3 regions of the Rhodococcus sp. NPDC056743 genome follow, and region 2 is predicted to be linked to each of the others. Evidence: riboswitches for the same ligand, from Rfam matches in the RefSeq annotation. Region 2 holds a riboswitch; each other region holds the start of a gene.
The links. Region 2 has a riboswitch for thiamine pyrophosphate ahead of ACFRFQ_RS29065 (TenA family protein). Riboswitches for the same ligand answer to the same signal wherever they lie in the genome.
Positions count from the first base shown of each region.

Region 1: it holds a riboswitch for thiamine pyrophosphate, as region 2 does, so the genes downstream of both, thiO (glycine oxidase ThiO) here and ACFRFQ_RS29065 (TenA family protein) in region 2, are expected to answer to the same signal.
Region 3: it holds a riboswitch for thiamine pyrophosphate, as region 2 does, so the genes downstream of both, thiC (phosphomethylpyrimidine synthase ThiC) here and ACFRFQ_RS29065 (TenA family protein) in region 2, are expected to answer to the same signal.

Region 1 is NZ_JBHTZI010000001.1:600,100-609,825, forward strand. Features, by position in the region: gene ACFRFQ_RS02595 (tetratricopeptide repeat protein) at 1-1,694, opposite strand, end outside; gene ACFRFQ_RS02600 (glutamate ABC transporter substrate-binding protein) at 1,702-2,688, opposite strand; gene ACFRFQ_RS02605 (hypothetical protein) at 2,685-4,049, opposite strand; gene ACFRFQ_RS02610 (NUDIX domain-containing protein) at 4,212-4,817, shown strand; gene ACFRFQ_RS02615 (hypothetical protein) at 4,915-5,046, opposite strand; gene thiE (thiamine phosphate synthase) at 5,266-5,958, opposite strand; TPP riboswitch at 5,985-6,131, shown strand; gene thiO (glycine oxidase ThiO) at 6,132-7,211, shown strand; gene thiS (sulfur carrier protein ThiS) at 7,208-7,423, shown strand; gene ACFRFQ_RS02635 (thiazole synthase) at 7,416-8,168, shown strand; gene ACFRFQ_RS02640 (ABC transporter ATP-binding protein) at 8,276-9,250, shown strand; gene ACFRFQ_RS02645 (ABC transporter permease) at 9,250-9,726, shown strand, end outside.
Region 2 is NZ_JBHTZI010000015.1:103,063-112,788, reverse strand. Features, by position in the region: gene ACFRFQ_RS29100 (AMP-binding protein) at 1-621, opposite strand, end outside; gene ACFRFQ_RS29095 (maleylpyruvate isomerase family mycothiol-dependent enzyme) at 783-1,601, shown strand; gene ACFRFQ_RS29090 (Type 1 glutamine amidotransferase-like domain-containing protein) at 1,615-2,259, shown strand; gene ACFRFQ_RS29085 (hypothetical protein) at 2,283-2,612, opposite strand; gene ACFRFQ_RS29080 (GNAT family N-acetyltransferase) at 3,172-3,447, shown strand; gene ACFRFQ_RS29075 (MFS transporter) at 3,580-4,827, shown strand; gene ACFRFQ_RS29070 (carboxylesterase/lipase family protein) at 4,830-6,398, opposite strand; TPP riboswitch at 6,504-6,599, shown strand; gene ACFRFQ_RS29065 (TenA family protein) at 6,587-7,363, shown strand; gene ACFRFQ_RS29060 (ABC transporter substrate-binding protein) at 7,360-8,379, shown strand; gene ACFRFQ_RS29055 (ABC transporter permease) at 8,357-9,160, shown strand; gene ACFRFQ_RS29050 (ABC transporter ATP-binding protein) at 9,157-9,726, shown strand, end outside.
Region 3 is NZ_JBHTZI010000001.1:610,826-620,551, reverse strand. Features, by position in the region: gene ACFRFQ_RS02705 (glutamate--cysteine ligase) at 1-434, opposite strand, end outside; gene ACFRFQ_RS02700 (superoxide dismutase family protein) at 522-1,226, opposite strand; gene ACFRFQ_RS02695 (LytR C-terminal domain-containing protein) at 1,316-1,903, opposite strand; gene ACFRFQ_RS02690 (DUF3263 domain-containing protein) at 1,975-2,358, opposite strand; gene ACFRFQ_RS02685 (peptide deformylase) at 2,542-3,138, shown strand; gene ACFRFQ_RS02680 (GNAT family N-acetyltransferase) at 3,210-4,019, shown strand; gene ACFRFQ_RS02675 (exodeoxyribonuclease III) at 4,036-4,839, shown strand; gene ACFRFQ_RS02670 (GNAT family N-acetyltransferase) at 4,863-5,264, opposite strand; TPP riboswitch at 5,417-5,524, shown strand; gene thiC (phosphomethylpyrimidine synthase ThiC) at 5,517-7,127, shown strand; gene thiD (bifunctional hydroxymethylpyrimidine kinase/phosphomethylpyrimidine kinase) at 7,124-7,966, shown strand; gene ACFRFQ_RS02655 (adenylate/guanylate cyclase domain-containing protein) at 7,991-8,848, opposite strand; gene ACFRFQ_RS02650 (M28 family peptidase) at 8,891-9,726, opposite strand, start outside.

The DNA of each region.
Region 1 (9,726 bases), on a different contig from region 2:
GCCGATTCGAATGCGCTCTGCTGCAACCCCATTAGGCCGCGGTACCAGTCGATCTTCCAGTGATCGCCGATGGTGGAATGCAACTCGTCGAGTATCTCGTGCGCGGCGTCCGGGTCGCCCAGATCCAGATGCGCTTTGGCTTCGGCCAGTCTGAACTCTCCGGAAAATGCCACCTCGGTTGTCGAGGCCACCCGATCGATCCCACCCTCGCGGGCCCGGCGAAGTGCGTCGAGGGTTTGGGACGGTTCGCTGTGGACGGCCGCGGCGAGCAACGGTGCGCTCGGATCGGCGGGGTCGACCAACGGGATGGGAAGCGCATGCGCAACTTCGACAGGATCGAGTCCGCTGTCGCGGGAAATGCCGTCGACATACACGTCGGTCTGCGCAACCAGATTGTCGGTGCCGAAAGAGGTTCGCTGTCTACTGAATACGAGTGAGAGCCCCGGGTTTTCCTGCCCACTCTGCTGAGCCAGCACTTCGCGGAGGACACCGACAAGTTGACCGCCGATCTCGTCCGCAGACTGGAATCGCTTCTTCGGATCCGGATCGGTGGCGCGAAGGAGCAACCGGTGAAAGAACTCGTACTCGCTCAGTACCGGCTCGTCGGCGGGATCGGGGAGCCCGTCGAGGTAACGACCGTGCTTGGACGGCATGTCGAGTGTGAGCACGGCCAGTGTGCGGCCGACGGTGAAGATATCGGATGCAACCGTCGGGCCGGTCTCGATGATTTCGGGGGCCTGGTAACCCGCTGTGCCGTACAGATATCCGTAATCCTCGATACCCGAAACGGCGCCGAGGTCGATGAGTTTCAACTGGTCCTCGGTGACCATGACGTTCTCGGGTTTGAGGTCGTTGTACGCCAAGCCGGTGGAGTGCAGATAACTCAGGGCGGGAAGGATTTCCAGGATGTACCCGATGGCCTGCTCGATCGGCATGTGACGGCCGTCCGGGAACGTGGCGAGCACCTCTCGGAGCGATCGCCCACCGACGTATTCCATGACGATATAGCCCATAGGGGTGCCGTCGGGGCGAGGATGCTCGACGAAGTTGAAAATCTTGACGATGCTGGGGTGCGCTACTTCTGCCAGGAACTGCCGTTCGGCAACCGCAACAGCCTGAGCCTCGGAATCACCGAAGTGCAAGAGTCCCTTCAGAACTACCCAACGGTCGCTGACATTGCGGTCGATCGCAAGGTAGATCCACCCGAGTCCGCCGTGCGCTATCGGCCCCTGCACCTCGTATTGACCGGAAACCAGTTCGCCTTCTTCGAGCAATGGCCGGAAATCGAAGGCCGAACCACATTTGGGGCACACACCGCTCTGACGCGGCGACGTGCCGGCCGCTTTGCGGCCCACAGGTTCTCCGCACTTCCAACAGAAACGTTTGCGTTCGGGGACCGTTGCATCGCTCATGACCGCCGACGCCGGGTCTATGTGGGGAACCGGAGGGACCTCGACCAGTCCGCCGCCCAGACGGAGTTTGCGAGTCGAGCGCGAGCGTCGGGAACGAGTGGACCGACCTGTCGGCGTCGACACAGCGGACGGAACGGACTCACGCAACTGTGCGGACGTCTGCTCGGGACGGGCAGTGGCCGCGGTGAAATCCGGCTCGAATCGCGGCGCCGCCTGTGTAGCAGCATGTTCGGACTCGGTGTCGGCGGGATCGTCGTCCTTCGGGTCTCGAGATTCTGTCATGAGCGCCTCAATCCCGATATGCCGCAGGTGGGGGACCGGGAGTCGGTCCGAGCATGGTGAGCCAACGGTTGTAGAGAGAGTTCCAGGTGCCGTCGGTGCGGATCCGGTCCAGGGTGCCGTTCACGAATCGGACCAGGTCGGTGTTGCCGATGTTGATACCGATTCCGTACGGTTCGATGCCCAACGAACTTCCGACCATGTCGAGATACGGATCCTGCGAGGCCAGGCCGGCGAGGATGGTGTCGTCGGTGGTGATTGCGTCGACTTGTCCTTGTTGAAGTACGACAAGGCAATCCGACCACATGGGGACGGTGACAACCGTGGCCGCCGGTTGAAGTTTCTGGATGCGGCTCAGAGACGTCGTCCCGTTCGCGACACAGACACGTTTGTCAGCCAGGTCGTCGATGCCGCGAATATCGGATCCCCGTACAACCAGAATGCGTTGGAGGGCATTGAAGTATTCGCTGGAGAACTCGATCTTCTCCCGGCGTTCGCACGTGATGGACATGGTCTTGACGACGATATCGACGGTGGAATTCTGGAGTGCTTCGATCCGCTCGCTGGACGTCAGGATTCGGTACTCGATCTTCTCCGGATCGCCGAGGAGATCGCGGGCAACTTCACGCGCTATATCGACGTCGAAACCTTCGAGGCGTCCGGTCGCGGGGTCGCGGAAGCTCATGAGGTTGCTCCCGGTATCGAGTCCGACGATGAGGCGGCCACGTTCGCGAATCTTGTCGACACTCGGCTGCGGCGGGCGAGGATTCGCGTCGGCAGGGACCGGGCGCAAGCTGGCCGTCGGATCTCCACAGTCGGTCGGTGTTGTCGGCGTAGGGCTTGGCGCGATGGTGGCTTCAGCCGGTAGCGGCGGCTGCGTGTAGGACGTGGCCGGGGACGGCGTCAGATCCTCGTTGCGAACTCCGCCGCACGCAACCAGCAGTAGCGCTGCCGCACCCACCGCAACACACGCCCGCACTCTCGATCCACCGCTCACTGGTACTCCCGCAGCCGTGGCCAGAATCCGACGGCGATCCCGACAACGGCAAGCACCGCCAGCATCGTCACTCCGGGTGCCGACGCCGACAACACGCGCGAGGCATGGGAGATGTCGGCGCGAAGATTCTCGCGGGAATCGACAATCGCTTGCCACAGGGATTCGTCGAGCGCACCGTACTCGGCCGACGAATCTTCCGCACCCGATCCGACAGCGATGTTCGCGGCTCCCGTGAAATCTCCGACACCGAGCCGTTCGGTCATCCGGCCGTGCGCGGCCACCCATCGCTCGCGGGCGTCGATTGCCTGCGAGAGCACGGCGGTATCGACGCCGGCGCGTTGATCACCGTGCAACTGACGGAGAATGCCGTCGACGTTGTTCACTTTGTTGACGAAGATGGTGCTGTCATCCCCGTCGGAATCGCGTTGGGCCAGACTCAAAGTCTCGACTGTTCGCGCTTGCTGGGCCATGATGCGGGCCTCGGTCAACTCGTGCAGCGGGCCTGCCCCCGCGTCGAGCGCGCGGGTGGTGGAGATCGCCGAGATCAACCCGACCGTCAACAGCCAGATCAGCGCCGCGGCAACAGCTGTCGAGGCGAAGATCAATCCGAGGTTGAATCGTCGACGGCTGTGTTGAGCGATGCGGATCTGAACCGCGATCAGCATCGACAGCGCCAGCGCAAACGCGATGATCGGCCACCACGGCGGGCGGACGAAATCATTCTGTACCTGGGTGACTTGCGCTTCTTGCGCCGAGTGCAGGTGCTGAGCCGTGGGAAGCAGCGATGTCTGCATCAGATTCGACGCCTCACCGAGATACGCGGCACCGACCGGGTTTCCGACGCGATTGTTGGCACGCGCAGTCTCGACCAGACCGGTGTACACAGTGAGGTCGGTCGAGATGGAGGTGAGGGCGGCTTGGCCCGCCATGTCCAGAGTGTCGAGTCCGGCGGACGCGTTCACTATTTCCGCCGACGCCTCACCGATCGACTGGGTATAGCGGTCACGCACCGCCGCCGGTTCCAGGCCACCCCAGATGAACGCGGTGGCTGCGGCCGCGTCGGCTACCGACAGAGCGCTGTAGAGATTCTGAGCGGAGTTGGCGAGAGGTTCGGTTTCCGTCAGGACGTTGCCCAGACGCGCTTGGCGGTTCTCGATGGTCGCGGCGGCCAGGAACCCCGCTGCCACGGTGAGAAGGATCAGGACGATCCCGACCGCGGTGAGTCGTCCGGGCGTCGAGGTCATGAAACCGCGAAGTTCGCTCTCGATCAGCGGCCTCGCGGCGGCTGTATCCACCGGGTTGTCGCGAGACGTCCCGGGTGCGGTGCGAGGCTCGAGGGAAGGTGTCACACGGCTGACCATCGAACTTCTCTCCCTCTCTGCACTCGAGCCGGCGGAGCGCTGGATTGCGGCCTCTTCGCGAGCATATAAGTATGGTCCGCACCGAGGGCAGATTGAACGGGTTAGTGTGGGTCAGGATAGTGGCGAATAGGCAGTGGGCCTTAAGGCAGGGCGAGGTAGTCGATGCGTGGTGACGGTGACGGTTGGTCGGTCGGATCGGACGGAACTCGGCATTGGGGGCGTCATGGCGCCGCCGGATTGTTGTTGCGTGCCCCTGACATAGACGGAACTCCGATGGTGCTGCTTCAGCATCGCGCGGCGTGGAGCCATCAGGGCGGAACGTGGGCTTTGCCAGGCGGAGCGCGTGATTCGCACGAAAGTACGACGCATGCAGCCGTCCGAGAAGCGCACGAAGAAGCCGGAATCGACTCGGCGGCGGTACGCGTGCGGGGCGACGTCGTCACCATGCGCGCAGACAGTGGATGGACGTATACGACGGTGGTTGCCGACGTCGAAAGTCCGCTGGAGACGGTCGCGAATGGCGAGAGCACCGAATTGCGATGGGTTCGCGAGGACGACGTCGAGAGCCTGCCGCTACATCCGGGATTTCACTCGGCCTGGCCGAGTTTGCGAACGTCCGTTGTTACGAGCGACGCGGAAACCGACGGTGGTGGAGCCCGGACGGTCGTGTTGCCCGGAGGTGGTTTCGGTTGGACTCCGGGAGACGCGGATTCCGTGCAGTCGGGGTCTACCCAGGACAGATCGGGAAGTTCCCGCGCTCAGGCGTAAGACAACACAGACAGCACATAAAAGGGTCGGACTCGCGTCATAAGGAGTCCGACCCTTTTGTGTGCTGTTGTTTCGGCGCGAAGGGCCGAAACTGCGCTCAGCTGAGTGAGTTCAGGGCGGTGATGAAGGAAACGGCGGTGATGCCGAGCTTGAGCAGCTCGCTGATCTTGCCGAGGTTCAGATCCTCGAGCGATTCGGTGCTCAGCGAGGCGGTGTCGAACGATCCCATGAAAACTCCTACGTCGAATTGTTAACTGGGGATAAGCTATATCAGAAGACTGATTGGTCGGGATCCAACGGACAATTCTGTGGCGAAAATCACAATTTGGCAACTTTTTGGCTGTTGATCGGACAAACGCGCAGCCTATTTCTTGTCGGTCAACACAAGGTGGACTATGAACAATCACAGTGCAAACGGTGCGGGACCAAAGACTGAACTGGGAGGTAACTAGGTCGCGAGTAGGTCGGCAAGTCGACGTGCGGCAGCCTGTGGATCCGCTGCCTCGGTGATGGCTCGAACGACGACGATCCGGGTGGCTCCTGCCGCCAGTACTTCCGGAACCCGAGCCTCGTCGATACCGCCGATCGCGAACCAGGGACGCGTCGGCGTTGCATCAGCGGTGGAGCGCACCAGATCCAGGCCGGCAGCACTGCGGTTCGGCTTTGTCGGTGTTGCCCAGACCGGTCCGGTGCAGAAGTAGTCGACGCCCTCTTCGATGGCAGCCAGGCTGGCCTGAGCGCGTGAACTCGTGGAACGGCCGATGACGACGTCGTTGCCGACAACCGTCCGCGCGTAGGGGACGGGGATGTCGTTCTGGCCCAGATGCAACACGTCGGCGCCCGACGCCATTGCCAGGTCAGCGCGGTCGTTCACGGCAAGGAGTGCGCCGTGACGTCTCGCGGCAGCCGAGAGAACCCCGAGAGCGATCAGTTCGTCCTTCGCTTCGAGCGGTCCGAATTCGCGCTCACCCGCAGAGCCTTTGTCCCGGAGTTGAATGATGTCGACACCACCGGACAACGCGGCTTCCGCGAACTGTGCGAGGTCGCCTTTGTCGCGACGTGCGTCGGTGCACAGGTACAGCCGTGCTGCTGCCAGGCGCTCGCGCCGGTCGAAGAGGTTACTGGGATGTGTGGGGTGCACGAAGCAAACGGTAGCCTCTAGGAAGCAAGGTTCGACACGGGAGTCCCGAAACTGTGCCGTCGCATTTGTCGCGAAGGCAAAGTTCGTGGGGCTGAGAGGGGATCGCGACAAAGATCCCGACCGTCAGACCTGACCCGGATCATGCCGGCGCAGGAAGAAAAGGTGGAATTGTCATGAGCACGCACGCACGCTCGGTTGCGGTGATCGGCGGGGGAGTCATCGGACTGTCCATTGCCTGGTACGCGGCGCGCGACGGATGGGCAGTACAGCTGTACGACCCGGCGATCGGAACCGGCGCCTCCTGGGTCGCTGGTGGAATGCTTGCCCCGTTGTCCGAAGGATGGCCGGGCGAGGAAACAGCATTGACCGTCGGCGCGGCCTCGTTGCAGCGATGGCCGGAGTTCGGCGCGCATCTCCAGAAATTCGGACCGTCGGTGTTCACGACTGACAGTTCACTCACCGTTGCTCTCGACAGCGCCGACGCCCAAGACCTGGCGACCATCGCGGAGTGGGTCAGCGCGCAGGGACACGAACTGCAGATTCTCGGCCGAGCCCAGATCCGTGAACTCGAACCGATGCTCGGCCGCGGAATCCGCTCGGGCCTCATGGCCGCCGGTGAATCCGCCGTCGACAATCGTGTGTTGTTGGCCGCGCTGCAGGCAGCGTGCGCGGCGTCGGGCGTCGAATTGATCAACCGCGCCGTGCACGATCTCACGGAACTCGACACCGACCAGATCGTGCTGAGCGCAGGAATCGCCTCACCGAAGCTGTGGCCGGGACTTCCCGTTCGGCCGGTCAAAGGTGAGATCCTGCGTTTGCGCAGCCGGCCGGGAGTGACACCCGCGCCCAGTCGAACCATCCGAGGCAGCGTCCACGGCCGACCCGCGTACCTCGTGCCGCGCGGCGACGGAATCGTGGTCGGCGCAACACAATACGAATCCGGCGAGGACACGCAGGTCACCATGGCCGGTGTGCGAGATCTGATCAACGACGCCGAAGCCCTCATGCCGGCGATCGGTGAATACGAACTCTACGAGTGCGCGGCCGGGTTACGTCCGATGACGCCGGACAACCTGCCGCTGATCGGGCGGGTCTCGGAGCGTGTTGTCATTTCCACCGGGCACGGCCGCAACGGCGTGCTCCTGACTCCGGTCACGGCAGACGCGACACTCGCGTTGTTGAACGGCACATCATTGGTCGAGGTCAAAGGAACCGAACCCGAGCGGTTCGCAGCAGTGAAGGAAAATTCATGAGTGAGCAGGTCCCGATCGGGATCACCGTCAACGGCGAGGAACTCGAATTCGATCGAGCCGTCACGGTGACCGAACTTCTGACACACCTCGAACTGCCCAGCAAGGGAATTGCCGTCGCCGTCGACGGTGCGCTATTCCCGCGCGGGCGCTGGGACGAATCCGTCGCGCGTGGTTGGGAAATCGAGATCCTCACGGCGGTGCAGGGTGGCTGAACACGATCTCCTGACTATCGCGGGCCGTACCTTCGGCTCCCGGCTCATCACCGGCACCGGCGGCGCTGCCAACCTCGCTGTTCTGGAAGAAGCGCTGGTCGCGTCCGGTACCGAACTGACCACGGTCGCGATGCGACGCGTCGACGCTGCCGGCGGGACCGGCGTGCTGGATCTGCTCAGGCGCCTCGGAATCGAACCACTACCGAACACAGCCGGCTGCCGCGGCGCGGCCGAAGCAGTGTTGACGGCGCAGTTGGCACGTGAGGCACTCGAGACCAGCTGGGTGAAACTCGAAGTCATCGCCGACGAACGAACTCTGCTACCCGACGCCATCGAACTCGTCTCCGCCGCAGAACAATTGGTGGACGACGGATTTACGGTACTGCCGTACACAACGGACGACCCGGTGTTGGCGCTTCGACTCGAAGAGGTCGGTTGCGCCGCGGTCATGCCGCTCGGTTCACCTATCGGGACCGGACTGGGTATCGCGAATCCGCACAATATCGAGATGATCGTCGAGCGCGCCGGTGTGCCGGTCATTCTCGACGCCGGGATCGGAACGGCCAGCGACGCAACACTGGCCATGGAACTGGGCTGCGACGCGGTGCTTCTCGCAACCGCGGTCACCAGGGCCAAGAATCCCGCGCTCATGGCGTCGGCGATGCGCCATGCCGTCGTCGCCGGTTTCGAGGCCCGCCATGCCGGCCGGATCCCGAAACGATTCTGGGCGCAGGCGTCCTCCTAGGGGTTCCCTCGGGGTGGTACCTGGGGTCCATGTCCTACCTGGGTACCACATCGAACTAGACCTGCGGCTGATGTGCAGGCGGGGCCGGATCAGGCAGAGTTCTCCTCATGATTGAACTGAGGGGACTGACCAAGGTTTACGGACCGACCAAAGCGGTGGACGATCTGACGTTCACCGTCCGCCCCGGCATCGTCACAGGGTTCCTCGGACCCAACGGCGCCGGCAAGTCCACGACGATGCGGATGATCCTGGGGTTGGATCGCCCGACTTCTGGTGAGGCGTTGATCGAAGGCAAGTCGTACCGCGAGCTGAAGGAGCCGCTGCGTACTGTCGGTGCGCTGCTGGATGCGAAGTGGGTTCATCCGAACCGCAGCGCCCGGGCGCATCTGCAGTGGATGGCTGCTTCGAACGGGATTCCGAAGTCTCGGGTGGACGAGGTTCTCGGCCTGGTGGGACTGTCCGAGGTTGCCGGTAAGAAGGCCGGTGGATTCTCGCTCGGTATGTCGCAGCGTCTCGGCCTGGCCGGTGCGCTCTTGGGCGACCCGAAGGTGCTCCTGTTCGACGAGCCGGTCAACGGTCTCGATCCGGAGGGCATCGTCTGGATTCGTAAGTTCATGCAGCGATTGGCTGCCGAGGGCCGCACGGTTCTCGTGTCGAGCCACCTTCTCTCGGAGATGGCGCTGACTGCGGAGCAGTTGGTTGTCATCGGTCGTGGCCGATTGATTTCGGATTCGACTGTCGCCGAGTTCGTCGATCGCTCGTCCGAGTCGACGGTTCGGGTGCGTAGTCCTCAGCTCGATGCTCTTCGGAGCACGCTGATTTCGCAGGGTCTGACGGTTCGTGAAGACGGCTCGGGAGTTGTCCCGGCGTTGGTGGTTGTCGATTCCACCACCGAAATTGTGGGTGATGTGGCGGGGTCGCACGGAATTGTGCTGCACGAGTTGGCTTCTCAGCGTGGTTCGCTCGAGGATGCCTTCATGAAGCTCACCGGCGACGATGTCCAGTACCACGCGACCGGGGTCACCGGTCCTGCTGTCGCTCAACCGAATGCTCATCAGAATGTCATGGGAGGTGCACTGTAATGGCTGTTCTCAGTGCTGAACGTATCAAGATCACCACGACCAAATCGCCGCTCTGGTGCTCGGTCATCATCATCGTGCTCGCTCTCGGATTTGCCGCCATCATGGGCGCGGTATCCAAGTCTGCTCTGACGTCGACGGACGCCCAGGGCGCCCCCGATCTCGATGCGGCAGTTGCCACCGCCGGAATCTCGGGCTTCGGCATCATGGTCCTCATGATCATGGCGGCCCTCGCGATCACGAGTGAATACCGCTTCGGAACCATTCGCACCACATTCCAGGCAGTGCCCAACCGGGCGTCGGTCCTCGCCGCCAAAGCCGGCCTGATCGGCGGGTTCGGTGCAGTCCTGACGTTCGCTCTGGCATTCGGCGCTTACGCCATGGCCAAGGCCTTCGCCGGGGCTGACGCGAGCACCGGCCTGACCCTCTCGAGCGGTGACGACTGGCGTGCGATGTACGGCATCCCGATCTACGCGTTC
Region 2 (9,726 bases):
CGGCGCCGGGCACAAATAGACTGTGCTGGAATCGAATCCGTACATCGGCGCGAACACGGCGGTGAACGGGTCCATCGTGGCGTCGACTTCGCCTTCCGGGAGATCTCCCTTGATCCCTTTGGGGCGACCGGTTGTTCCCGAGGAGTACAGCATGTCCGTGCCGCGAGGTTGCGAATCCAGCGGCGCGGTCGATTGCGCCGCAAGGGCTGCGTCGTAATCCCCGAATCCCGCGAGCTCACCCCCGTACGCCAATTTGTGGAGAACTCCGGGAGTCAGCGCCGGATCCGTCGGTACAGCGTGTGCCACCGAAGCGGAGGCAATCAGCACTTTCGCCTCACAGTCATCGACGATGTACGCCGACTCCGGCGCCGTCAGATGGCAGTTCACTGCGGTGATGTAGAGACCGGATCGCAGTGCGGCCCAATACACTTCGAAAGCACGCAAGTCGTTGTTCGATATGAGCGCAACGTGATCGCCAGGGCTCAACCCCAGCCCACGTAGATGCCGGGCGAGTGCGATCGACCGCTCGTCGAGTTCCTGGTACGTGATCGACTCGCCGGTCGACGGCCGGATGATCGCGGGCTTGTTCGGCGTGGAAGCAACAAAATTTCCAGGAAACACGTGCACTCCTCAATCAGCTTCTCGTCCGTCCACCCCGGTTTATCACAAGGCGGCGCGGTCCGATTCGATTTCGACGGAACGGCTTCATTGCCTCGGCGACCGAACTTTCTCGCCCTACAGTGGAAGGACAGTGCCCCTGCGAACCAACGGAGACAAGTCACATGAGCGACTGGCCCCAGCAATCCGTCACCGATTTGTTGATCGAGCAATGGCAGGTCATCGACGCGCTTCTCTCCACCCTCGACGGCGACGGCTGGTTCTCCCCCACCAACCTGCCCGGGTGGACCGTGCACGACGTCACCGCGCACCTGATCGGCACCGAATCACTGCTTTCGGGAATCGAGCCGCCTACCACCGACGTCAATGTTCACGGGCTCCCCCACGTTCACAACGAGATCGGCGCTTTCAACGAGCAGTGGGTCGAGGGACTTCGACGGGTCCCGTCGCCGCAACTACTCGAGCGGTACCGCGAGATCACGTCTGCACGCACCGCCGCCCTTCAGAACTTGAGCGAATCCGATTGGAATGCAGAGTCTTCCACTCCCGTCGGTCCGGCACCGTACGGCCGCTTCATGCGCATCCGATTGTTCGACTGCTGGCTGCACGAGCTCGACATCCGTGACGCCGTCGGTGCTCCCGGCGACGAAGGTGGTCCACGCGCCGAGATGGCGTTCAAGGAAATTTCGAGTTCCCTCGGATTTGTTGTCGGCAAGCGCGGCAAGGCGCCGGACGGCTCTCGCATCACCTTTGATCTGAGCGGCCCGCTGGCCCGCGAACTGCACATCGCCGTCGACGGTCGTGCGGCTCTGGTTCCCACCCTGGAGGGGCCGCCCACCGTGACCGCCCGGATGAGCTCCCCACTCTTCACGCGCCTTGCGTGCGGACGGGTCCACGCGGCTGATCATCTTGACGAGATCACGATCGAGGGCGACCACGCGCTCGGTAAGCGGATCCTCGACAACCTTGCGTTCACGATCTGAGCCGCGCCGTCCGATGAAGCTGTTCCTGGCGTCGTACCGGTTCGGCGACCACCACACCCGGTTCGCGGAACTGGTCGGCCCTGGCGCTCGGATCGCCGTCATCGCCGCGGCCGCCGACGCGTGGCCTGCCGCCTCCCGAGCCTCCGCAGTCACCAGTGAACTGGCTCCACTGCGCCGAGCGGGATATGACGCCGAGGAACTCGACGTCCGCGACTACACGCACTCGCCCGGCCCACTGGAGCAGGCACTGCGGACGTTCGACGGCGTCTGGGTCCGCGGCGGCAACACGTTTGTCCTGCGCGCGCAGCTAGCGCGGACAGGAGCAGACGACGTCCTCGAACGCCTTGTGCGCGATGAGGAACTTGTCTATGCGGGATACAGCGCCGGCGCCGCAGTGGCCACCCCGACCCTGATCGGGTTGGACGTCACCGATGATCCGTCGGATGTACTGCCTACGTGCGGAATCGAGCCGGTGTGGACCGGCCTGGGACTCGTCGATTTCGCGATTGTTCCGCATGGCGGCGGTTCGGTTCTCGAGGATCCTGCGGCCACGGCACAGTCAATCGCAATACTGACGGCGGAGAAGATACCGTTTCGGGTTCTGAGCGATCAGCAGGTTGTTGTTGTCGACGGCGGCGGCGAACCGTCCGTCATCTGACCACCTCGGTCGTCAGATGCCCTTCAACCGTGCTCGGCAACAGGTGCCGGGTGAACGCTGTGCGACTGGCGATCGAGTCGCGCCCAGGCGATTTCCCAACGCTTGACGGACACTTCGTCCGCATCTTCGAGTAGCGCGTCGAGAAGCAGTCGCGGGTTCTTGTGCCACGCGAGTTCTGCTGCGCGCACCTCGGCTGCGGAAAAGAGTCCGGACGCGGCAAGGTCCCGGATCCAATCGTCGATTTCGCCGCGGTGAATGCGGGCAATCGTCTCGTATCCGATGTGCTCATCGAGGAAGTCGTACGAAAATATTGCAGCCAGGTAACTGTTCGACTCACGCTGTCCGAAAATCATGTGCGTTCCTTCCTCGAAGTGTCCGACGACGATGTGACGACTATTCGTTGCCTAGGTACACCCGAGAAGGTTTTCCGGTGAACCTGTAACGCTTCGTTTATCCCCGACGATGCACACGCTAACCCCCCAAGGCTTCGTTTGGGTTGCGCTCAGGAAAACGATGCCGCGTCGGTGCCTATTCGAGACCTAGTGCCATCGCAGCGAAGACATTGGTCCGCATCTCGGGCAACTCGGCCTGACCAGCGATTTGCCCGATTATTCAGGCCTCCCAGAAGCAACAAATCCCCTGGCGAAAAAATCTTTTTCAACTATCCCAACAGGTGGGATAGTTACGGTAGCAAATCATGTGTATCGCTGTTTTCGAACACATCTTCACACGGAGAATGCCTAGTACACAGTAGGTTTTGGACCCTCCATCGCCGTACACGATCAGCTTTGAACAGCCGTCCAATTCCCCGAGCAGCAATCACCGGGAGACGGCACCTCATGATCCTGAAGCCACCTATCGCCCCGGTACCGTCGAGGGAACATCCCCTCACCGATACGGAGCCCACCCACAATGGCCGACACAGTCGTACACAACGTCGACGAGAACCGCTTCGAGATCTACTCGGATGACGAACTGGCAGGTTTTGCGGAGTATTCCGAATCAAACGGAGTGCGTGACTTCCACCACACCGTCACCTACCCGCAGTTCCGTGGCCGCGGACTCGCTGCCGTCGTCGTGCGCGAAGCGCTTGTACAGACGCAGTCCGACGGTAAGAAGATTGTCCCGTCCTGCTCGTACGTCGAAAAGTTCGTCGCGCAGAATCCGGAGTTTCAGGTCCTGGTGTAACTCGCTTGTTGCCTCGGGGATAACTAACCCCGAGGCCTAGTGAGCCGTCAAAAATCAGTCGCGGACTTCACGCGTGTCGGGCAGTGTTGGTGGAAACACCAGTTCGTTGCCCGTCGCCCGGAAGGAACGTCCGTGACGCTCACACCCCGACTGCGACGCGCGGGCACGTCCAACCAGATCCACTACCTTCCGTTGGTTCTGATCAACCTCGCAACGCTGTTCTCCGCAATCGGAAACGGCATCGCCATTGTGGTCATCCCCTGGCTCGTTCTCGAGCGCACCGGGCGCGCCACCGACGCAGCAATTGTTGCCGGCGCAGCTGCCGTGCCGCTACTGATCGCGAGTTTGTTTTCCGGCACCCTCGTTGATCGATTCGGCCGTCGACGCACCTCGATGGTGTCCGACGCGTTGTCCGCCGTGTCAGCCTCGGCAATTCCGATTTTCGCGGTCACCTCAGGTCTGAGCATTCCGGTGATCGCCGCTCTGGCTGCACTCGGTGCAACATTCGATCCGGCCGGTATGGCGGCGCGGGAATCGATGCTCCCTGCGGCTACGCGGGCAGCGGGATGGAAACTCGATCGAACCAACAGCCTGTACGAGGCAAACTACAACGTCGCGTATTTGATCGGCCCCGGGGTCGGCGGCGTCCTGATCGCCACGATCGGCGCGGTCAACACCCTCTGGGTGACTGCGGCGGGATTTATGCTTTCGATAGTCGTCGTTGCCTTCATCCGCCTGGCCGATGCCGGAACACCCGACCCCGAACGGCGTCCGGCATCCATCTGGCACGGCACTCTCGAGGGCCTGAAGTTCGTGTGGAACAACAAACTCCTGCGGACTCTGGCGCTGGTCGACATGGCCGTCGTCGCCCTGTACATGCCGGTGGAAAGTGTTGTTTTTCCTGTGTATTTCACCGAACTCGATCAACCCGCCCAGCTCGGGTCGGTGTTGATGGCGTTGGCAATCGGAGGAATTGTGGGCGCCTTGGCTTACGCCCCGCTCGCTCCGCTGATGTCCCGGCGACTGATCATGATCTGTGCAGTCGGCGTGCTCGGCGTTGCCATGCTGGCGATGGCCCTACTACCACCCTTGTGGGTGATTCTGGTTCTGGCGGGCCTGCAAGGTCTCGTGTACGGCCCGGTGGGCCCGATAGCCAACTACGCGATGCAGACCCGTAGCCCCGAGCACATGCGTGGCCGCGTGGTCGGCGTGATGACGTCGACGGCTTACGCCGCCGGTCCACTCGGATACCTTGTTGTCGGTCCGCTTCTCGATCAGCTCGGTATCGCATCCACCTTTGTGGCACTGTCGATTCCGATTGTGGTCATCGCGATCGTGTGCGCGGCGCTTCCGGTACTGCGCGAACTCGATCACCCCTGACGCTATTTGAACCCCATCACCTCGTTGCCCCAGGCGATACGCAGTACCTCGTCGGCGTCGTGAACCAACGAGTCCGGTGAATCGATCAGCAGAGTCGATCGAGCCTCTTCGTCGTACGGCGGCCAGTGTTTGGACCCGTCGAGCGCCGCCGGCACAGCATGTCGGGCAAACGCTAGCCACCGCCGTTGCATCCGACCCGCCACCTCCATCGCAGCCTTGCGTCCACCCAACCAGAAGGTCGGGTCAACGTTCAGTGTTCCGAAATTACCGAAGACATAGGGCAATTCGGTTGCGTGGCCAGCTCCGATACGCGCCGCCTTGAGCATGGGGGTGGCATGGTCGAATCGATAAAGCCAGGTCGGTGAGTGCCGCGCATGCGCGTCGGCAATCCACAGCGTCGGCATCCGAAACGCGGCGTCACGCGAGAGCGCCAGCGCACCACTGGGTTTGGCATGATCAGGATAAGCCGACATGATCTCGGCCAGCCTCGTCGGCGAGATATCTGGGTGGTCATCGGCCAATGCCTGCAGCATCGCCTCCACCGACTGCGCACTCACCGGCATCAATGGTGATTTCATGAACTTGAAAATCGACGCCTCGTCCTTGTTCGAGCCGATGATCAGTGGAATCCTGTGGGCATACCCCTTCTGGAAAGCTGCAACCGGATAGTGCGGCACCAGTTCTCGATCCACCACCGGCGCCATGGCGAGGGTTCCCGGAATCCGGGTCGGGATTTCGTTGACCAGTTCGTCACCGGCCTTGATGATCAGCTCGAGCTCGGTACCGATCAATTCGCCGGCGTCGTCCGGAGCAATCGAAATGAGCTCGAGGAAGCGGCTTGCCACCGAGCGAGCGCGGTCGCGTCCGTATACCGATGTGGCCGGTGGACTTTGAGCGATCGCGCGATGAAAGAGACCCTCCGCCGCGGGGCACGTCATCAGCGTCGTGATGGACCCGGCACCCGACGACTCCCCGAAGACCGTCACCTCGTCCGGGTCACCGCCAAACGCAGCAATGCTGTCACGTACCCACTCGAGCGCCGCAATCTGGTCACGCAAGCCACAATTCGACTCGAACACGACGTCGGGCGTCGAAAACGAAGACAAGTCCAGGAACCCCATCGCGCCGACGCGATAGTTGAACGACACCAGGACGACGTCACCGGTCTCCGCGAGGTGTCGACCATCGTAAATGGATTGGGCAGCCGAACCCAGGCAATAGGCGCCGCCGTGAATCCACACCATGACCGGTCGCGGTGTGCCGTCCGGTCGTGGGGCCCACACATTGACGGACAGACAATCCTCATCGACCACAAAGGCCCGGTCTATCGGGACGGCCGGGCTTTGCCCCTGCGGTGCGATGGGACCGAAGGTGCGGCAATTTCGCACGCCGTCCCATGGTTCCCGCGGCAACGGTGCCCGGAACCTGCGCTCGCCGGTCGGGGCGGCAGCGTATGGAATACCCTTCCAGCTGAAAACTGAACCATCGGCATATCCCCGGACCTTGCCGGCTGGCGTGCGGACGACAAGAGTGCTCTCGCCTGTCTCTTCCGGTCGAATTTCGGTGTCCATGCCTGAATCTCCTCACGACCTCGACTTTGAGAGAATCTTTTCCAAACCTACCAATTTCCGGCAGGTGGGGACGAGCAACGGAAAGCGGCGGTGTTAAGGTCGCCTTGTTCTGACACGGGGTGCTCCGCATGGGCGGGGCTGAGATCAAACCCGGGAACCTGATCAGGTAATGCTGACGAAGGGATGTCATGGCTACCACACAGCCTGCATACAGTTCTGCCGTAAACACGTCTGCCGAAAACACGGCGGTGTCCGGAAGCTCGGTGCTCACCGAACCGAGCTCCGACCGCTTCACCGACCGACTCTGGGCCGAGACACAAGCACTGCGTGAGTCGATCGACTCACTCGAATTCCTGCGCCGCCTGGGCGACGGCACCTTGCCGCTCGACGCGTTCCGCACCTACATCGAACAGGACAAGCTCTATCTCGAGGGGTACTCCCAAGCGCTGTCGCTCGTTGCCGCTCATGCACCGAATCCGCAGGCAGCGGGATTCTGGTCCAACTCTGCGTCCACCGCGGCAACGGTTGAGTCGGCTCTGCACGACGGCCTTCTCACCGGCGGGATCCTGCCGGCCGAGACCAGCCGGCTCGAGCATTCGCAAGCGTGCTTGGGATACGTGTCCTACCTGATCGCGACGGCTGCTACGGCGCCGTACGCCGTCTCGGCGGCTGCTGTACTACCCTGCTTCTGGATTTACGCCGAAGTCGGCCGTGACCTGGCCGCATCAGCGCGGGAAGTCCTGGACGCAGATCCGACGCATCCCTACGCACAGTGGGTCAGCACCTACGACGCTCCGGAATTCCACGAGTCAGTCGCGAAGGCTCGGGTGCTCGTCGACGCCGCAGCCGACGCCGCTACCGAAGCAGATCGAGAAGCGATGAGCGAGGCGTTCCGGATCGCAAGTCGATTCGAGCTGATGTTCTGGGATTCGGCATTGCACCCGCAGCCCTGGCCCGCGTCATGATCTCAGTACGTCGGATTCTCGCCACGACTGCAGCTCTCGCGGCAACCCTGACCGTGATCAGCGGATGCTCCAGTGGCACAGAATCTTCGGATTCCATCCGGTTTGCACTCGACTGGACTCCCAACACCAACCACACCGGACTCTACGTCGCGATGCAGGAGGGCTACTTCGACGACGCCGGACTGGACGTGTCGATCCTGCCCTACAACAACACCTCCCCCGACACTCTGGTGGATGCCGGCAACGCAGAGTTCGGGATCAGCACCCAGAGTCAGGCGACGTTCGCCCACGCTGCGGGTGCGGACACCGTCTCCGTCATCGCGCCACTTCAGCACCGCGCCACGGGAATCGGCGTCAAGGCCGACCGATCGGACATCACTCGTCCGCGTGATCTCGACGGCAAGGTCTACGCCGGCTTCGGCGATCCCGGCGAGGTCGAAACCCTGCAGCAGGTGATTCGTAACGACGGGGGCACCGGTGACTTCACCACCGTCACGCTGGGGACGTCGGCCTACGAAGCCGTGTACTCGGGCCAAGCTGATTTCACGGTGTCGTACTTTGCCTGGGAAGGCCTCGAGGCGGAGCGCAACGGAACCCCGATGCGGTACTTCCAGTACACCGACTACGGATTTCCCGACGCGTATTCCATTGTGATCAACGGCAATCAGAAGTGGCTGAAAGATCACCCCGAGGAAGCCGCCAAGTTCGTCAAGGCCGTGCAACGCGGATACCAGACGGCCGCCGAAGATCCCGACCGCGCCGCCCAGGATCTCATCGACGCCAACCCGGGCGCTTTCACCGACGAAGACCTCGTTCGGGACAGTCAGCGCATGCTTGCCGCCGACTTCATGAAGGACGCAAACGGTGTTGTCGGAACTCAGAATCTCGAAACATGGTCCGGTTACTCGGGTTTCCTCTTCGACAACGGCTTGCTGGCCGGCCCGGACGGCAAGACGCTGACCCAGCAACCGAATTGGTCGGAATACTTCACCAATGAGTACCTCGCCGCGCCCTGAAGTGGTAACTCGCTGGGGATCCGTCACCCGGCGAGCGCTGCCTGCGCTCGCCGTGGTGATCCTGCTCGTAGTGGCCTGGCAGATCTACGTCGACGTCAGCGACATTCGTCCACAAGTTCTGCCGTCACCCGGGCGAGTACTGACGCAGGGCTGGGACAACCGCGAGGTAATCGCCGGTCATGCGTTGTCGACGCTTCAGGTGACACTGATCGGGTTCACCGTCTCACTGGCACTCGCGTGGATTCTTGCTGTGGTCGTGGACTTTTCACCGTGGCTGTCGCGCGCGTTGGTGCCACTTTTTGTCGTCTCGCAGACGTTGCCGATCATTGCGATCGCCCCACTCATGATCATCTGGTTCGGATTCGGGCTGTTGCCCAAAGTTCTGGTGATCGCATTGGCAACGTTCTTCCCGATGACCATCGGTTTGATCGAAGGGTTTGCCGCAGCCGATCGTGAAGCCGGTGCACTCCTGCGCAGCATGGGCGCATCCCGCTGGCAGGAGTTCCGGTACGTCAGGCTCCCGTCGGCCATTCCACGGTTCTTCACCGCTCTCCGTATCGGCATCACCTACGCCGTCGTGGGCGCGGTGTTCTCCGAATACGTCGGCGCGACCTCCGGTTTGGGCATCTACATGAGCACCCAGAAGAACTCCTTCCGCACCGACCTCGTGCTTGCCGCAGTTCTCGTGACCGCCCTGATCAGCGTCACCCTGTACCTCCTGACCTTTGCCATGGAACGCGTCGTTGCGCCGTGGGCGCTGCGCGAAAGGACACCGCGATGAGCACCGACCGCATTGTCGACGTGGCCTCGCTCAGCAAGGAGTTCGGCGCACGCGCGGACACACGACGGGTTCTCGATGACGTGTCGTTCCACGCTGCGCCAGGCGAATTCGTCTCGCTGATCGGCCCGAGCGGGTGCGGCAAGAGCACCATCTTCAACGTCCTCGCCGGACTCGAATCCCCGACGACGGGAAGCGTCACCGTTGGTCTGCCGAACTCGGGACGCGACATCCCGACCGCCTACATGCCCCAGAAAGATCTCCTGTTTCCCTGGCGTTCGGTACTCGACAACACTGCGTTGGGACTCGAAGTACAAGGCGTGCCCCGGAAAATCGCACGCAACAAGGCCCGTGAGTTGTTTGACGCCTTCGGACTGTCGGGTTTCGAGAATGCCACTCCGTCGCAGCTTTCGGGCGGCATGCGCCAACGGGCGGCATTGCTGCGCACTGTAGTTCAGGGCAAGCCCGTGCTGCTGCTCGACGAACCGTTCGGCGCCCTCGACTCGTTGACCCGCACCGAAATGCAGTCCTGGCTCCAGGATGTGTGGCAGCAGTATCGGTGGACAGTT
Region 3 (9,726 bases), on a different contig from region 2:
GCCGAGGACACCCCGACGTGAACATGCACACCCCAGATCAACATCTGACGTCCCCACCACTGCGTACGCTCGATCAACTCGTCGTAATCAGGCGTGCGCGTGACCAACTGAGTCGACCACTGAGCAAACGGATGAGTACCCGCACAAATGAGGTCGACGCCCAGCGGATTCGCGGCGCGGCGCAACAGGTCGAGCGACGCGTCGAGATCGCTCATGGCTTCACCGACAGTGTCGTGAATGCCCGTCACCAACTCGACAGTGTTGCGCAACAACTCTTTGGTGATGTGCGGCGTCTCGGAGCCCGCAAGCTCCTCGACCGCCGAAAACACCTCGGCAGCTGTATTGGAGAGATCTCTGGTCACACGATCGACCAGGGCGATCTCCCATTCCACGCCCAGCGTCGGACGCGGCGAACCCGGAAATGGAACTACCACGCAGAGAATCCAACCACAATGATCGCGAGAACACCGTGCTGGCTACTGCGTGGTAGTTGCCGAAGTGATACAGAACTCAGAGCAGGATCAGCTCTTGGTGATGACACCACACGCAACGCGTGCACCGGCGTCACCGGTATCGAGGGTCTGCTGATCCGGCGCCGGCGCGTAACGCGTCGGAATGTTGCCGAAGTTGTCGGCGCCCGCGTGGATCATGACGGACGTGCCGCCGTTTGCCACCAGGTCGTCGACAGTGAACGCGTCGGTGGTGGTGACGAGGGTGGCAGAGCCGTCCTCGAGAACCTGCACGGACGTCAGGTCGCCGCTGGCCGGATGGCCGGTGTGGCCCTCTGCCTGGAAATGTCCGCCGGCCGAGAGGAAGTTGCCCGGCTCGCCGCCGCTGGGCGCAACCGAGTTGGTCTCGCACTTGGCAACCTGGTGAACGTGGAAGCCGTGGAAGCCCGGCGTCAGGCCCTTCGCATCGAGGGTGACCTTGACGTCACTACCTTCCTGCGTGAACGTGACCGTGCCGACCTTGCTGCCGTCTGCGCCGGTCAGGGTCGAGGTAACCGTCTCGGTTGCGGAGCTACCGGCATGAGCAGTCGACGACGCTCCGTGGCCTTCGCTCTCGTGTGCGCTGGGGTCGGCCGCACCCGTCCACACAGGCGGAGTTGTACCGGGGACGCTGCTGGGCTCTTCGTTGTTACTGCAGGCAGTCAAGCCGAAAGCGGCTAGTGCGACTACGGGGGCAACGACGCGCCAGGACATACGCCGGGTGCTGCTGGGGGCCATCGAACCGCTCCTTTGGGTGGCGAGGAAGTGCAACTGATCATAACGGCGTGAGTAGTACACAGACCCGACGGGTGGTCCGAACCGACGGGTCAGTTGGACGTGACGATGACGATGACACCGGGCGACGCGTTTGCGATACCGGCAAATCGTGGCTCTGCCGTCACACCGAGTTCGGCGGCAATCTGCTGCGCCGCTGCCTTCTCTGCCGCGGAAGATCCGTAGAACACCGTGGTGGTGCTCACCGTTCCTTCGCTGTAGTTACCCGTCTCCTCGACATTCCAACCCGCTGCGGTCAACTCTTCTGCAGTACCTGCCGCGAGACCGGACACCGTGCTGTTGTTGAGAACCCGGACACTGACACTCGAAGGGTCGACGCTCACCGACGCGCCGGCCGAGGCCGAGGTCGTCGTGGCGGACGGGCGTGTCGTCGTAGTTGCCGTCGCAGTTTCTGCGGAATCGGTGTCGGTATTTGCAGCCGGTGCAGTTGTCGCCGGGGCTACCGCCGTTGTGGTCGCGGCTGCTGCGCTCGTCTCGGTCTGCTCGGCCGCCGTGTTGTCGGAATCGGAGCCGCCGAGTGACGCCGCACCGAGCCCGATGAACACGATCGCGAGGGCGATCAGCACCATGGCAATAGCGCGTAGGGGTGGTCCGGACGGCTGCTCTTTCGGGGTACTCACGCTCTCGACCCTATCGCCAGTGGGCGGTTCGACCGTTCATCGACAGAGATTCGAGCGCAGGTTTTGCGACTTCACGTCACCTCGAAGCCGAGGCGACGAGCTGCCCTCGCCTTCTGACGGCTGGCGCGCAACCGACGCAAGCGCTTGACCAGCATCGGATCTGCTGCCAATGATTCGGGGCGATCAACGAGTGCGTTGAGCACCTGGTAGTAGCGGGTTGCCGACATGTCGAACAACTCTTTGATCGCTACTTCCTTCGCGCCGGCGTACTTCCACCACTGGCGTTCGAAGGAGAGGATGTCGTGTTCTCTGCGGGTGAGTCCGTCCTCGCCGACATCATTGATTGCCGGACTGTTGATTCCCGGACTGTTGATTGCCGAGCCGTTGACAGCCGCTGACTCTTCGACTTCGGCGCCATCGGTCTGGCTTCGACTACGCACTACTGCGCTGTCCATGTCACTCCTCGACTGCTGTATTCGCCGTCAGTGAGACTGTGTCCCCCTGTTGCCCACGTTCCCCCGGGCACGTGGCCCGACCGAGCAACAAATCACATCGTTGTTCTTCAGCAACCATTGAACCACGAGGTATCGGACGGGCCGCGATAACCACGCGGGCGCGCCGCAACTATCCTTGACACCATGGCTATCCTCCCCATTCGAATCGTCGGCGACCCGGTACTGCACGAGCCCACAAAGCCGGTTACGCAGTCTCCGGCGGAAATCGCCGAACTGATCGCCGACATGTACGAGACGATGGACGCTGCCAACGGCGTCGGCCTCGCGGCCAATCAGGTCGGTGTTTCACTGCGTCTGTTCGTGTTCGATTGCCCAGGTGACGATCGTAGCGACACCCGCCGACGCGGAGTTGTAGTCAATCCCGTCCTGGAGACGTCGGAAATCCCGGAAACGATGCCTGATCCCGACGACGACTTCGAAGGTTGCCTCTCGGTTCCCGGCGAACAGTTCCCCACCGGCCGCGCCGACTGGGCCAAGGTCACGGGCACCGATGCCGACGGCAATCCCATCGAAATCGAAGGCACCGGTTTCTTCGCCCGGATGCTCCAGCACGAAACCGGCCACCTCGACGGCTTCCTGTACACCGACGTTCTGATCGGCCGGAATGCGCGCGCCGCGAAGAAGGCCATCAAACAGTCCGGTTGGGGTAAGCCCGGATTGACGTGGACTCCCGGCACTGTCGACGATCCGTTCGGCCACGACGACGAATACGAAGACTGAGAAGTTTGCCCATCTCGATCGGTAGCCGGGTGGTGCTGCGATACAAGCTCCCACCCGGTTACTCGCATCCGATGACCGATGTGATCGGCACCCTCGAATCCGCGGACCCGATCACGGTCCGCGGCAACGACGGGCGGGTGGTCACCGTGTCAGCAGATCAGGTGATCGCACTCAAAGTTCTTGCTGCGCGGCCCATTCGAGTGGGTGATATCCGAAACCTCGAGATCGCGGCTGCCACCGGTTCGCCGGGAACCGAGCAGGCCCGGATCGACGGTTGGCTGCTGCGCATCGGGCACTCACCACACGACACGGACTCAGCACTCCCCCTCGGCGAACCCGGTGGCAGTGCGTCACGAACCCCGGAAACGCTGAGCGCCATCCGTTCGTGGTTCACCGATCGGGGACGTCCGACCACTCTGATGCTGCCCGATCGCCTCGGAAGTGCCCCGTCCACGTGGATTTCCGGCGGCGAGGGCATCATGTTTGCCGCCGATCTCGACAACGTCGCCCCGACGCCGCCACAATTCACGACCACCATCGACGACGCTCGCGCTGGGGACACTCTCGCTCGCGTGGCGATCGGAACGATCGGCAGCGCCGACACGATGATCCTGGCTTCGGTGCGAGCCGCCGTCAGCGATGCCCCCGACGGCCGAAGGTGGGCGGGCCTGCTCGATCTCGAAGTGGCGGAGCCGCATCGACGGCACGGAATCGGCATTCTGATCTGCACGGACTTGCTCGGATGGAGCCGAACTCAGGGCGCAACCCATGCCTACCTGGCGGTTCCCGAAGACAACACGGCGGCGGTCGCTACGGCACGCTCACTCGGCTTCGTCGAGCATCATCGCTACCGGTACGCCACCGCGCCTGTCGGTGCCTGACGCTAGGCTTGCCCGCGTGCGCATAGCTACCTGGAACGTCAACTCCGTCCGTGCCCGTACCGACCGGATCATCGATTGGCTCGACCGATCCGACGTCGACGTCCTGGCGATGCAGGAAACCAAGTGCAAGGACGAGCAGTTCCCGTACGAACGTTTCGAAGAGATCGGCTACAAGGTCGCTCACGTCGGACTCAGTCAGTGGAACGGCGTTGCCATCGCCTCTCGTGTCGGTCTCGACGACGTGCAGATCGGCTTCGAGGATCAGCCGGGGTTCACCAAGGATCCCGAAGCGGAGCAGGTGCGCGAGGCCCGTGCGATCGGCGCGACGTGTGGCGGGGTGCGGGTGTGGAGCCTGTACGTTCCCAACGGCCGTGAACTCGACGATCCCCATTACGCCTACAAGTTGGACTGGCTTGCCAAGCTTCGCGACGACGCCGAAGGCTGGCTCAAGCAGAATCCGGACGAGCAGATCGCCCTCGTCGGCGACTGGAATGTCGCCCCCACCGACGAGGACGTCTGGGATCCCGCTGTCTTCGAAGGCAAGACCCACACGTCGCCGGCCGAACGCGCTGCCTTCGACGCCTTCATCTCGTCCGGTTTCACGGACGTCGTCCGCCCCCACACTCCCGGCCCCGGCGTGTACACGTACTGGGACTACACGCAGCTCCGCTTCCCGAAGAAGCAGGGAATGCGCATCGACTTCATTCTCGGCTCGCCCGCACTCGCAGCGCGGGTCGAGTCGGCAGAGATCGATCGGAACGAGCGTAAAGGCAAGGGCGCCAGCGATCACGCCCCTGTCATCGCACAGCTGGGTGCCTGAATAGCGGAAGCGGCGAGAAGCAGTCAGTCCTCGACGAGCAGATCGAGATATTCGGGATGCTCGCCGAGGTAACGCTGTACGTATGTGCAAACCGGGCGCACCGACCAGTCACGTTCGCGGGCGCAGTCCATCGAGAACTGCACGAGTACGGCCGCCATTCCCTGGCCGCCGTACTCTTCCTTGACGACAGTGTGCATGTACGCAACTACATCGCCGGCTTCGGCGCCGTATCCGAGGATCTCGTCTTCGTCCCGATACCCGAGGATGCCGACCAGTTCGTCGCCCGCGAGTAATTCGAACCGTTCATGTGACGGGTTGTCGACCAGCGTGATGTCGGTGTTGTTCATGGCGGAGTTGTTCCTGGCAGAGTTGTTCATGGTGGAAACCTCCACTGCTGCACGCACGGTACTCAAACTGTGATCCATGCCACTTATAGAAACAGTTACCGACGACGCTGTCCCGGGTTCGCCCAATTTTTGCACCGAGCGTGACGCGACCGCAATGGCACCGAGATTTTCTTTCGGCGCTGAGATAGAGTCGCGCGGTGCCGCTGTGAGCGCGCACACGCACAATTTCATACGACCACCACGGGGGCTCGCACCAGCGGGCTGAGAGGACGGCTAGGGCCGTCGACCGGATGAACCTGACCGGGTAATGCCGGCGTAGGGAGCGCATTAATGCACGAGAAGTCTGTCAACAAGGCTGCCGAAGATATCGCAGCTGTGACTACCGGCCCGATCGAGGGCAGCAGCAAGCACTATCTCGAATCGGATTCGCTACGAATTCCGCTTCGACGCGTCACCCTCACAACTGGTGAGCATCTTGACCTGTACGACACGTCAGGTCCGTACACCGACACGACCGTCGAGATCGACCTCGACGGCGGCCTCCCCCGAACGCGTGACACGTGGGAGCGGAGTTCGAGAAGTTCGACTCAGCTCGAATGTGCCAGAGCCGGCGTGATCACCCCGGAGATGCGGTATTGCGCTGCCCGAGAGGGCGTTTCCGCAGACCTCATCCGTTCCGAGGTCGCCAGAGGCCGGGCGGTAATCCCGGCCAATCATCACCACGGCGAACTGGAACCGATGATCATCGGCAAGAAGTTTGCCGTCAAGATCAATGCAAACATCGGAAACTCTGCCGTAACGTCCTCCGTGGCAGAGGAAGTCGAGAAGATGGTGTGGGCAATCCGGTGGGGCGCCGACACCATCATGGATCTCTCGACGGGCAAGGACATCCATCTCACCCGAGAGTGGATTCTGCGGAACTCACCCGTTCCTGTCGGCACCGTTCCGATCTATCAAGCGCTCGAGAAGGTCAACGGCGACCCCACGGCCCTGACATGGGAGATCTACCGTGACACCGTAATCGAACAGTGTGAGCAGGGTGTGGACTACATGACCGTCCATGCGGGTGTACGAATCGGCTACATCGCTTTGACCGCCGACCGAGTCACCGGGATCGTCTCTCGTGGCGGCGCGATCATGGCTGCGTGGTGCATGCACCATCGTCAGGAGTCGTTCCTGTACACCCACTTCGAGGAACTGTGCGAGATTCTGCGGCGCTACGACGTCACGTTCTCCCTCGGGGACGGTCTTCGCCCCGGTTCGATCGCCGACGCAAACGACGCTGCGCAATTCGCGGAGTTGCGCACGCTGGGTGAGCTCACCCAGATCGCGAAAGCCGCTGGCGTCCAAGTCATGATCGAGGGTCCGGGACATGTCCCCATGGACAAGATCGAAGAGAATGTCCGCCTCGAGGAGGAACTGTGCGACGAGGCACCGTTCTACACGCTCGGACCGCTGGCGACGGACATCGCACCTGCCTACGATCACATAACGTCGGCTATCGGTGCGGCGATGATCGCGCGGGCCGGAACCGCGATGCTCTGTTACGTCACACCCAAGGAACACCTCGGCCTGCCCAACCGCGACGACGTGAAAACTGGAGTGATCACGTACAAGATTGCCGCGCATGCAGCAGACCTCGCCAAAGGACATCCCCATGCCCAGGCCCGGGACGACGCACTGTCCAAGGCGCGCTTCGAGTTTCGCTGGCTCGATCAGTTCGCGTTGTCGCTCGATCCGGATACGGCACGAGAATTCCATGACGAGACACTTCCGGCCGAGCCCGCCAAAACCGCCCATTTCTGTTCGATGTGCGGTCCGAAGTTCTGCTCGATGCGGATCTCGGCGGACGTGCGTGCGTACGCGGATCTCCGGGAAACCGAACCTACCCGGACCGAACTGCCGTTTCCCCAGGTCCGATCGGTAGGCTCGTCGTCGTGAACCTGCTTCCCCTGACGCCCTCCGGCCAGACGCCGATTCGTGCCCTCACCATCGCCGGAACCGATTCCGGCGGCGGCGCCGGCATTCAAGCCGACTCCCGAACGATGGCAATGTGCGGCGTGCACGCCTGCGTAGCCGTTGCGGCCGTCACCGTGCAGAATTCGGTGGGCGTCAGCGGTTTCCACGAGATTCCGCCGCAGGTCGTCGCCGATCAGGTGCGGACCGTGGTCTCGGACATCGGCATCGGCGCCGCCAAGACCGGCATGCTGGCATCGACGACCATCATCGAAGCGGTAGCCGCGGTTGCCGCGGAGGTGGGGATCGGCCGCGACCGGCCGATCCCGCTTGTTGTCGACCCGGTCTGCGCGTCGATGCACGGAGACCCACTCCTGCACGCCGAAGCGCTCGACGCCGTCCGCAACGTCCTCATCCCGGCCGCAACTGTTGTGACACCGAACCTGGACGAAATCCGGTTGATCACCGGAATCGACGTGCAGGACGACGCTACTGCCCGCCGCGCCGCCGAGGCACTGCACGGCCTGGGCGCTCAGTGGTCCATCGTGAAGGGCGGACATCTGCGCACCTCGGACATGAGCACGGACCTGCTGTTCGACGGCGATACCTTCCTCGAGTTCAGTAGTCCCCGCATCCAGACCGGCAACGACCACGGCGGCGGCGACACCCTTGCTGCAGCCATCACGTGCGCACTCGCACATGGTTATTCGGTTCCCGACGCCGTCGCCTTCGGCAAGGAATGGGTGACCAAGTGCCTCGAGGCGTCGTACGACCTCGGAGCCGGTCACGGCCCTGTCTCACCGTTGTGGCGGCTGGAAGTCTAGAAGAACGCTGGAAGGCTGGAAAGACTACGCCTGCCACACGCGCCAGATACCCAGATCCTGCGGCACTCCGTTGGGCGTCGTCGCAAAGAATCCGCGGCGCCACGGCCGGATCTCCAGGTTCAGCTCTTCGAGGGTTCCCGGCGCAAGTTCTTCGAGAGTTGCCGCAGACATCATGACGTTGCCGTCGCCGCCCAATCCCATCATGCGGGCGGCGATGGTCACGTCGACACCCAACCAGTCGTCGCCCAGCTGCCGGGGTGTTCCGGTGTGGAGTCCGACCCGCATTCTGGGCCGATAGCCGTCGAGGTTGACTTGGGCAATGGCGTCCTGCGCCGCAAAGACGGCGGCCACTGCGGCGTCTGGACTGGTGAACACCGCCATGAGTCCGTCGCCCATTCGTTTCACCACGTGACCGTAGCGATCCGTAATCGGCGTTTCGACCGCTTGCGCGACTGCCCGCAGAAGCGCCAGTGTGGCCCCGTCGCCGGCGTGGAGCGACCACGTGGAGAAACCGACGAGGTCGGTGAAGACGATAGTCAGTTCCTGATCACCGCGGCCGCGGCCCATCTTCTCGAGGGCCGCCTGCCACACCTGCAGCGCGCCGAGGCTCATTTCCCTGGTAGCGGCCGGTTTGTGGTCGAGAAAACGATCAGCGACTCGGGCCACCGCACGTGCGCCGCCCGGCCCGGACAGGGAGAGCGGGTCGCCGAACCCCGGGTCACCCGGAAGCAACCGCCGGACGCGTCGTAGCGCGTCGATGAGCTGCTGATGTCCGTTCAGATCCGACGCAGTATTGAGCACGGATCCAATGACCGAGCGGACGCCGACCGGAGCGGCATCGCGCACGTCACCGGGTACTTCACTCGGGATCGGATCGCTCATTACTCGAGAGTAACCCAGAGCTGCGGACTACGCGCCGCATGTTCACTTGGTCCGGGCCGAGGTTCTGGTTTCACCTACCGGAACTCCGTTGACGCCACCGATATCCTGCGCATACGTTGCGACCGCAAATGCCACTGCGGCGGAATTCGCGGCCAGTGCGTCAGAATCGATGTTGGCGAGATCGTCCAGCGCCGTGTGATAGTTCGGATCAAAACTCACTCCGGGCTCGCCGCCCCACTTCAATGCTTGTTCGACGGATTTCAGTTCCTCGGCCCCACTGAACACGCCGCCAGCTGGAATCCCGATCTCGATGAACGGGCCGTAGTCCGATCGTCCGTCGAAGTCCGTTCCGTCTGTCACGATTCCCCGACCGGCGAGAAAGTCGACGAAGGTGCGTTCGATGCCAGCCGAGCCCTCCGGTCCCGGACCTTCGCCGAGACCATCCGAATTGTCGCCGTCGTAGACCAGATATCCGGGGTTGGGTGAGCCGAGCATGTCGAAATTCAGGTACAACGCGATGGCCGCTTGTTCCTCCGGACTGAGCCCGGCAACGTACTCTGTCGAGCCGACGAGGCCCAATTCCTCGGCGCCCCAGAACGCAAACCGCACCGCGTTGGTGATGTCCGGCGAACTCCCCAGCTGCAGCGCCGTCTCCAGAATTGCTGCGCTACCGCTGCCGTTGTCGTTGATACCCGGCCCCTCGGGGACGCTGTCGAGATGAGCGCCGACCATGACCACGTCGCTGGTCGATCCGGTCTTCGTTTGCGCGATGACGTTGCGCGAGCGTGTTGTGGTCGTGACCGTGTCCAGCACCAGTGTGACGACGCCGCCGGCGGAGGCAAGCTGCTGTCCCGACGACAAGCTGATGCCTCCCGTGG